DNA from 4 places in the Streptomyces sp. T12 genome. Region 1 is predicted to be linked to each of the others. Evidence: riboswitches for the same ligand, from Rfam matches in the RefSeq annotation. Region 1 holds a riboswitch; each other region holds the start of a gene.

What was found. A riboswitch is a leader RNA that binds a small molecule or an ion and turns the genes downstream of it on or off. The one in region 1 is predicted to bind cyclic di-AMP.
Positions count from the first base shown of each region.
Region 2: it holds a riboswitch for cyclic di-AMP, as region 1 does, so the genes downstream of both, PBV52_RS29770 (C40 family peptidase) here and PBV52_RS36200 (M23 family metallopeptidase) in region 1, are expected to answer to the same signal.
Region 3: it holds a riboswitch for cyclic di-AMP, as region 1 does, so the genes downstream of both, PBV52_RS28660 (LysM peptidoglycan-binding domain-containing protein) here and PBV52_RS36200 (M23 family metallopeptidase) in region 1, are expected to answer to the same signal.
Region 4: it holds a riboswitch for cyclic di-AMP, as region 1 does, so the genes downstream of both, PBV52_RS42410 (LysM peptidoglycan-binding domain-containing M23 family metallopeptidase) here and PBV52_RS36200 (M23 family metallopeptidase) in region 1, are expected to answer to the same signal.

Region 1 covers NZ_CP117866.1:8,054,174-8,056,366, reverse strand. The annotation lists gene PBV52_RS36205 (GntR family transcriptional regulator) at 1-368, opposite strand, end outside; gene PBV52_RS36200 (M23 family metallopeptidase) at 561-1,346, opposite strand; cyclic di-AMP (ydaO/yuaA leader) riboswitch at 1,360-1,522, opposite strand; gene PBV52_RS36195 (pitrilysin family protein) at 1,756-2,193, opposite strand, start outside.
Region 2 covers NZ_CP117866.1:6,569,906-6,572,098, reverse strand. The annotation lists gene pcrA (DNA helicase PcrA) at 1-285, opposite strand, end outside; cyclic di-AMP (ydaO/yuaA leader) riboswitch at 697-850, shown strand; gene PBV52_RS29770 (C40 family peptidase) at 859-2,025, shown strand.
Region 3 covers NZ_CP117866.1:6,334,682-6,336,874, reverse strand. The annotation lists partial or broken gene PBV52_RS28665 (CocE/NonD family hydrolase) at 1-393, shown strand, start outside; cyclic di-AMP (ydaO/yuaA leader) riboswitch at 671-850, shown strand; gene PBV52_RS28660 (LysM peptidoglycan-binding domain-containing protein) at 856-1,626, shown strand; gene PBV52_RS28655 (HAD family hydrolase) at 1,661-2,193, opposite strand, start outside.
Region 4 covers NZ_CP117866.1:9,459,971-9,462,163, forward strand. The annotation lists gene PBV52_RS42405 (alpha-galactosidase) at 1-669, shown strand, start outside; cyclic di-AMP (ydaO/yuaA leader) riboswitch at 977-1,134, shown strand; gene PBV52_RS42410 (LysM peptidoglycan-binding domain-containing M23 family metallopeptidase) at 1,139-2,074, shown strand.

The sequences.
Region 1 (2,193 bases):
AGATCCTCGCTGTTGCCCCGCCTGGCCCGCTCCTGTCCCAGCCTGACGAGGCCGCGCAGGACCTTCAGATGGGCCTCGGTGCGCCGCTGGGCGGCCCGGGAGGCGCCGAGCGGCTCCAGGAGGGTGCGCATCTCCAGCAGGTCGGCGGCCTCCTGCTCGGTCGGTTCGGCGACGCACGCGCCCGCGTGTCTCCGGGTCACCACGAAGCCCTCCGCCTCCAGGGTGCGCAGGGCCTCCCGCACGGGGACGCGGGAGACGCCGTAGCGGCGTGCGAGGAGTTCCTCGGTGAGCCGGCTGCCGCGCTCGTAGACACCGGCGACGATGTCGTCCCGGATCGCGGTGCATACCGAGTGCGCCGGAATACGCATGACCGACCTCCGCTTTAATCCCCGTGAAACGTCGACGAATGACGTGTGTTCAGTGACTCTATTGCACCCGGCTGGAATTTCCGATGGCGGGTCGGAATCCATGGATATTTTTTGGACAGCCGGTCGTCCGAAACGCCGAAAGCCCCGGCTCGGGAGCCGGGGCTTTCGGGGAGGGGAGGCGCAGTGGAGCCGTCAGAGGTTCACGCCGTGCGAGCGGAGGTAGGCGACGGGGTCGATGTCGGATCCGTACTCCGCCGTCGTGCGGGCCTCGAAGTGCAGGTGCGGTCCGGTGACGTTGCCGGTGGCGCCGGACAGGCCGATCTGCTGGCCGGGCGTGACGGCCTGGCCCACCGAGACGCCTATGGACGACAGGTGGCCGTACTGGGTGTACGTACCGTCGTTCATCTTGATCACGATGTTGTTGCCGTACGACCCGCCCCAACCGGCCTCCACGACGGTGCCGGAGCCGACCGCGTGGACGGAGGTGCCGCTGGCGGCGTGGAAGTCGACGCCCGTGTGGCTGCCGGAGGACCAGACGGCGCCGCCGGCCTTGTAGCCGGTGGAGATGTACGAGCCGGAGATCGGCGCCACGTAGGACAGCAGGCGCTTGCGCTCGGCCTCGCGGGCGGCGCGCTCCTTGGCCTCGCGCTCCTGCTTGGCCTTCTCGGCCGCCTTCTTGCGCGCGGCCTCCTCGGCGGCCTTCTTACGGGCCGCGGCCTCCTCGGCGGCCTGCTCCTGGGCGGCGGCCTGGGCGTCGATCTGGTCGGCGATCGAGTTCTCGATGGTGACGACGGGGATGAGGCCGGTCTGCTCGACAGCGGGTTCGGCGGCGAGCGCCGGGGTGGCGAGGGTGCCTATGACGCCGGTGGCAGTGAGAGCGGCGACGCCCGCAGCGCGGGCGGTGGTGCGCTCGAACCGGCTGGGGCGACGGTGCTTCCCGGTGGGACGGTTCTTCCCGGTGGCGCAGGTGAACGCCATGTAGTGGCTGGTCCTTTCCTTCCTTCTCGCCTACCGGGTTAGCTGACGGGTTCGGAGCAGGAAGGTCTCCTACGGACCCCCTCGCGGCTGCGCGGGCGTCCGATTCACCCCAGGGACTTCGATGGGTCCCCGGCTCCCCTGGCTCGCGCCGTACGGGGACTCGGCGATGGCTGTCCGGTGCCGCGGGCGCGGCGCACTGCCTGACGGACAGCCCGCAAGACGCTAAGCGGGACAACTTTCAATCCCCAAACGGATCACGGCTTTTGTAGCGCATCCCACAGGCCAGACAGGCAACCTCTCCCTCAATTCGGGCATAAAGGGGCCCCGGTGACTCTTTCGTCACCAGGGCCCCTGCACGCGCGTGCCGCTGGCCGGCGCTGTGCCTGCCTCTACTCGGCTGCCGCTGTTGCTACTCGGCTGCCACGACGGTGACTTCGCCGATGCCGAGGGCCTCGACGGGCTCCCGGATCTCGGCCGCGTCGCCGACGAGGATCGTCACCAGCCGGTCCACCGGGAAGGCGCTCACGGCCGCCGCGGTGGCCTCGACGGTGCCGGTCGCGGCGAGCCGCTGGTACAGCGTCGCCTGGTAGTCGTCGGGCAGGTGCTGCTCGACCTGGTCGGCCAGGGTGTTCGCCACGGAGGCGGCGGTCTCGTACTTCAGCGGCGCCACCCCGACCAGGTTCTGCACGGCGAAGTCCCGCTCGGCGTCGGTGAGCCCTTCGCCGGCGACCCCGCGCAGGACCTTCCAGAGGTCGTCCAGAGCCGGACCGGTGTTCGGGGTGTCGACGGAGCCGCTGATGGCGAGCATGGCCGCGCCCGTGCCGTCCGGGGCGGAGCGCAGGACCTG
Region 2 (2,193 bases), 1.5 Mb from region 1:
CCCGGCGCCGGCCACGATGAGCAGCGGGCCGCCGGAGTGCACGACGGCCGCACGCTGGTTCTCGTTCAGCCCCTCCAGCAGCGCGGCGGCGTCGATGGCCGGGCGCGGGGCGCCGTCGCGGTAGTAGGCGTCCCGGTCTGGAGGCACGTCGAACTTCCCGCCGAACAGATCGTCCGGAACCGGCTCCGGAGAGTGATCGTCCTCGGGCGGTGGCGGGGGCTCCTCCCCATGGGCCCGTGGGGCCTGGAGGTCCGCCAGGAAGCTGTCGTCAAAGAGGCTGCTCATCGCTCTCCGAGTCTAGGGCGCCCCACTGACAGCCCGCGGCCACCCCGAGAACATCGCCGGTTTTCAGAACCGGATGATCTTCCAGACCGGCCACACCAGACACCACCCTCACTCTCCACACCCTCCCCATCACGATCCGCAATCACCCCCAAGCCGCACTCCCCGCCAAGGACCTAGCCACCCACCAGCGGCCGAAGACGACTAAAGCCCGACACCCCACCCGAAACAGCACCACGTCCCCATAAACACACCCCCATCAACCCCAGCCCACAACGCCCTGACTCAAGGTCACGAAAATGTATCGGGCATATCGAACATCAACCTTCACAGGGGCCACACGAGTTGGCTACCGTGCCGGACAGGCCGTACGACCCCCACCGGCGAACGTCGCCGGGCCGCACGGCCTCCGCCGAGTCTGGTACGCCGCCGCGCTGCCGGAGCCGGGGACCCACCGAACTTGGGGTGAATCGGCCCGACCCTGCCCAGGGACAGGCCGTAGGGCAACCCTTCCGAACCATCCGCCCGAACCCGACAGCTAACTCGGTAGGCGGAGCACGGAAGGAGTCGCCTCCCTTGGCGTCGCACCGCAAGTCGCGTCCCGCTGGTACGCGCGTAGCAGGCATACGGACCCCCGCCCTCGCCACGGCGGCCCTCACCTCCGTGGCCCTGCTGTCCCAGACGGCCAACGCCAGCCCCTCGGCAGACGACAAGCCGAGCCTCGAAGAGGTCGAGAAGAAGGTCGACGACCTCTACCGCCAGGCGGAGTCGGCGACCGAGAAGTACAACGCGGCCAAGGAGAAGACCGCGAAGCAGCGCAAGCGCGTCGACACCCTCCTCGACGACGTCGCCCAGCGCACCCAGAAGCTCAACGACGCGCGCGAGGAACTCGGCCGCAACGCCGCCGCCCAGTACCGCACCGGCGCCGCCGCCCCCGACACGGCGACCTTCCTCCTCGCGGACACCCCGCAGGACTACTTCGACCAGACCCAGCTGATGGACCGTATGACCGGCCGTCAGAAGGAAGCGGTCGACGACTACTTCACGCAGCAGTCCGCGACGATGAAGAAGCGCCAGGAGGCCACCCAGAGCCTGGAGACGCTCACCGAGTCGCAGAACGACCTGCAGACCGCGAAGACCACCGTTCAGCAGAAGCTCTCCGACGCGCGCGAACTCCTCTCGAAGCTCACGGCGGAGGAGAAGGCCCGCCTCGCCGCCATCGAGAAGCGCAAGCAGGAGGAGGCCGCACGCAAGGCGGCGGAACTGGCCCGGCAACAAGCAGAGGCCGAGCGCCAGCGCCAGGAGGCGGCCCAGCAGCAGGAGAGCAGCGAGTCCTCGTCCGACTCGAGCACCTCGGACTCGTCCGCGTCGGACTCCTCCTACGCCACCAAGGCCGAGAAGGCCCTCGCCTTCGCCCGCTCCCAGATAGGCAAGCCGTACGTCTGGGGCGCCACCGGCCCCGACTCCTACGACTGCTCCGGCCTCACCCAGGCCGCCTGGAAGGCCGCGGGCGTCGACATCCCCCGCGTCACCTACGACCAGGTCAACGCCGGCACCACGGTCTCCCTCTCCAACGCCCAGCCCGGAGACCTGATCTTCTTCTACGACGACGTCACCCACGTGGGCATCTACATCGGCAACGGCATGATGATCCACGCCCCCAAGCCCGGCGCGTACGTCCGCGAGGAGTCGATCTACTACGACGGAGAGTCGTCGATCCACAGCGTGGTCCGCCCGGCCTGACGGTATGCGCGCACGGCGCGCCTTTCCCTCACGCGCGCGTGGCCTCGTTTCCCCACGCGCGCGTGGCGCCGTTACGGGCACGCACGCGTGAGGGCGCACCCCCGCGGCGCAGCACCCGCGTACGGCGGGAAGGGGCCGTGCCGGGGGGTGTCCGCCCGCAGCGGCGGG
Region 3 (2,193 bases), 1.7 Mb from region 1:
GAGCCGCTCGGCGTGAACTCCCCCATCACGCTGGACGAACCGCGCCCCGAGCGGCTCGTCGTGCGCGACGTCGCCAAGGGCGAGTGGCGCCTGGAGGTCGACCCTCGGTACGGCGGCACGCGCGTGTACCCCGACGGCCTGGAGTTCACCGAGGACGCGCTGGAGACGTACACCATCGACGAGTGGGACCCCTTGTCGGCCCGCACCCGCTCGGACTGGTCGATCCGGCTGCACCGCCCGGATCTGGCGTGGGACGCCACGGTGCGGACGCGCTCGGAGATCAGCTGCGACGGGGAGCATTTCGTCACCTCGAACGAGGTGATCTGCCGGGAGGGCGAAGAGGTGCTTTTCCACCGTACATGGGAGAAACGGACTCAACGGACGGCCGGTTAACAGCGAGTTGGAGCCATTGCCCGATTTGCGGCTCTTGTGGATGTCAGTGAATTGGGTCACGCACCCCCAGCCGCAGACCCGACCGGAAGCGCCCCCTCCACCCCTTGCCCCGAGCGCAAGTTGAGGCTTGGCAACCGCAAAGGATCAAGCACCCCATACACACCAGACCATGGTCAACCGGCACGACAGGTGACCATGGCACTTGTTCCGGGCGTGTGCTCTCGCATACGTTCCCGCTCAGTCGGGCGGACGCCTAATCCTGCCGCCGCCCGAGTCATCCACCTACGTACTCACTCACGAACGGCAGGAGCGGGGGACCCAGGTAAGTCGCCGGACCGGACGCCTTGATGGCGCACCGGGCCGGCTAGGGGTGAAGTCCGCGCCGCCACACGGCGGCGCGGCCGGGCATCTCCCGCCCGAACCCGACAGCTCACCTCGCAGGCGTCGGAGAGGAACAGCGCCATGGCCCGAGGCAAGCACCGCCGTCCCAGAACCAACCCGCTCACCCGCCACGTCGTCGCAGCCGGAACCGGTACCGCCGCCCTCGCCCTCCCACTCCTGAGCGCGACCACCGCGAGCGCCGCACAGCCGGCCCAGGCCCCCGCCGCCGCGCAGGCGGCACCGCAGTCCGCGCCGTCCGCGGCGAAGGCCAAGTCCGTCACCTACACCACGAAGAAGGGCGACTCGCTCTACGGCATCGCGGACCGGTACGACGCACAGGGCGGCTGGCGGCAGCTCTACAAGGACAACCGCAAGGCCGTCGGCGACAACCCCAGGCTGATCCACCCGGGCCTCGACCTGAAGGTCCGGGCGACGAAGGCCGGCACCGCGAGCGAGACGGCCGACAAGGCGTCCGCGCCGGCCAAGAAGTCCGCCGTCGCCCACGCCACCACGGCCTCCGTGAAGTCGTACCCGGACAACCTCGACGGCTGGATCCGCAATGCGCTGGACATCATGGCGCAAAACGGAATTCCAGGTTCATACGACGGCATTTACCGCAACGTCATGCGCGAGTCGTCCGGCAACCCGGCCGCCATCAACGGCTGGGACTCCAACGCCGCGGCGGGCACCCCGTCCAAGGGGCTCCTGCAGGTCATCGACCCCACCTTCGCGGCCTACCACGTGCCGGGGACGGTCTACGACCCCTTCGACCCGGTCGCGAACATCACGGCCGCGTGCAACTACGCGGCCGCGCGGTACGGCTCGATCGACAACGTGAACGGCCCTTACTAGGCGAAACCATTCCTTACTGGTCGAAGAACGGGCACTACTGGGCGAAGTCGACCAGGCTCCCCGCGAACAGTCTCTCGAGGACGACGGCGATGCCGTCGTCCTCGTTCGAGAGGGTGATCTCGTCGGCAACCGCCTTGAGTTCGGGGTGCGCGTTGGCCATCGCGACACCGCGGGCGGCCCAGTCGAACATCGGGATGTCATTGGGCATGTCGCCGAAGGCGATGGTCTCGTGCGCGCCGAGGCCCAGATGCTCCGCGGCGAGCGCGAGACCGGTCGCCTTGGTGATGCCGCATGGCTGGAGTTCGACGGTGCCCGGCCCTGACATGGTGACCGTCGCGAGGGATCCGACCACCGCGCGCGCCGTCGCCGCCAACTCGTCGTCCGACAGGGCGGGATGGCGCAGCAGCACTTTGCTGATCGGCTCGCACCACAGGTCGTCGCGGTGCCGCACGCGTACGGCGGGCAGGGTGGGGTGGGGCATCAGATACCCGGGCTCGATGAGCGTGAGTCCGTCGACTCCGTCCTGGTCGACGGCCGCGTAGACCTGACCCACCTCGGCCTCGATCT
Region 4 (2,193 bases), 1.4 Mb from region 1:
GTGCGCGCCCTGTACCGCCTGCTGGACCGGCTGCGTGCCGCTCACCCGGGCGTCGCCTTCGAGTCCTGCTCGGGCGGTGGCGGGCGGATCGACCTCGGCGTGCTGAGCCGCACGGACCAGGTGTGGACCTCGGACAACACCGACCCCCTCGACCGGCTCGCCATCCAGCACGGCTTCAGTCAGATCCACCCGGCCAGGGTCATGGCCGCCTGGGTCACCGACAGCCCGAACGCCATGCTCAACCACCGTGCCAGCTCGCTGCGCTTCCGGTTCGTGAGCGCCATGGCGGGAGTGCTCGGCGTCGGCGGCGATCTCACCCGGTGGAGCGAGGACGAGCTCGCCGAGGCCGGGAAGTGGGTGACGCTCTACAAGGAGATCCGGCCCGTGGTGCAGCGTGGCGACCTCTATCGGCTGCGGCCGCCGCGGGGCGGGCTGAGCGCGGTGCAGTACGTGCTGGGGGACGAGACGGTCGTCCTCGCCTGGCTCCAGGCCCAGAGTTACGGCGAGGCCGTCCCAGCGCTGCGGCTGCGCGCTCTCGACCCGACAGCATCGTACGAATGCCTTGAAACGGGCGAAATTCACAGAGGTGCCGTATTGGCGCATCATGGACTGCGCACCGGCTTGCGTGGCGACCTTGATGCGACGGTTATCCGACTGCGTCGCATCTAGGAGTTCTGTCCGAATTGGCGCCTTCATTCCAACTCGCTCTGGAGCAAAGGAAGCTGGAGCGGTGCCACGTGAGGAGCGTCATATTCGTGACCGTGCGTCGCCCGTCATGTTCACGTAATACACGTGGCTTTCAAGGGGTTTTGAGTCGGGCGGCGCCCCGATAATCCACGGAGGGTGACCGGTAATTCCCACAAGGGATCAACAGGAACGCATTCGGACGGAACCTCTCACTTGTTCCCTTGCGTCTTCCTCGCTTACGTTCGCCACCAATCCGGACGGACGCCTAATCCTGCCGCCGACCGGATCCCGCGCAAACTCACCCGTGTACGGCAGGAGCGGGGGACCCACAGGTACAACCGCCTGTTCCGGTCTCCGGAACGGCTTGGGGTCAAGTCGCGTCCCGACGTGACCGGGCATCTCCAGCCCGCACCCGACAGCTCACCTCGCAGGCGCCGGAGAGGAATTCGCCATGCCCGCGAAGGGTAAGCACCGCCGTCCGAAGTCCCAGCGCTTCACCCGCTCCATCGCCGTCGCCGGAACCGGTGGCGCCGCTCTCGCCCTCCCGCTCATCGGGGCCACGGGTGCCCACGCCGCTCCCTCTCAGTCCGTTTCGGAAAAGGCCGTTCAGTCTCTTCCGTCCGCCGAGAAGAAGGCGGTCCAGAAGAAGGCCGCCGAGAAGAAGACGGGTGTGCGGACCTATTCGGTGAGGGTCGGCGACTACCTCTCGAAGATCGCCGACGAGCAGAACGTCAGCGGTGGCTGGAAGAAGCTCTACGCCGACAACCGCGAGGCCGTCGGCGAGGACCCGTCGCTGATCCACCCCGGCCTGAAGCTCACGATCGGCAAGAAGGCTGCGGCGAGCGCCCCCAAGTCCTCGTCGCCTTCCTCTTCTTCCTCCTCTTCGGCGCCCTCCAAGGACTCGTCCGCTGAGAAGTCCTCCGCCGCGAAGAAGACGACCACGGCCGCCCGGAGCGCCGAGACCACCAGCACCGCCAGTGGCTTCTCCGCCCCCGTCGCCGGTGCCGCCGTCAGCACCGCCTACAAGGTGGCGGGCAGCATGTGGTCCAGCGGCTACCACACCGGCGTGGACTTCGTGACCCCGACCGGTACCGCGCTGAAGGCCGTGGGCGCGGGCACGGTCGTCTCCGCGGGCTGGGGCGGCGCCTACGGCAACCAGGTCGTCGTCCAGCTCGCCGACGGCTACTACGCCCAGTACGCCCACCTGTCGTCGCTCTCCGTCTCGGCCGGCCAGGCCGTGACCGCGGGCCAGCAGCTCGGCCTCTCCGGCGCGACCGGCAACGTGACCGGCCCGCACCTCCACTTCGAGGTCCGCACCACGCCGGACTACGGCTCGGACGTGGACCCGGTCGCCTACCTCCGCTCGAAGGGCATCCCGGTCGGCTGACGACCGCCTTCCTCGCAACCACCTGCCTGACACGCAACCGAAGGCCGGACCTCGATCCCCGGGTCCGGCCTTCGGTGTGTCCGGCCTTGCTCGTTCATGATCGTTCCATTGCGGTCTTG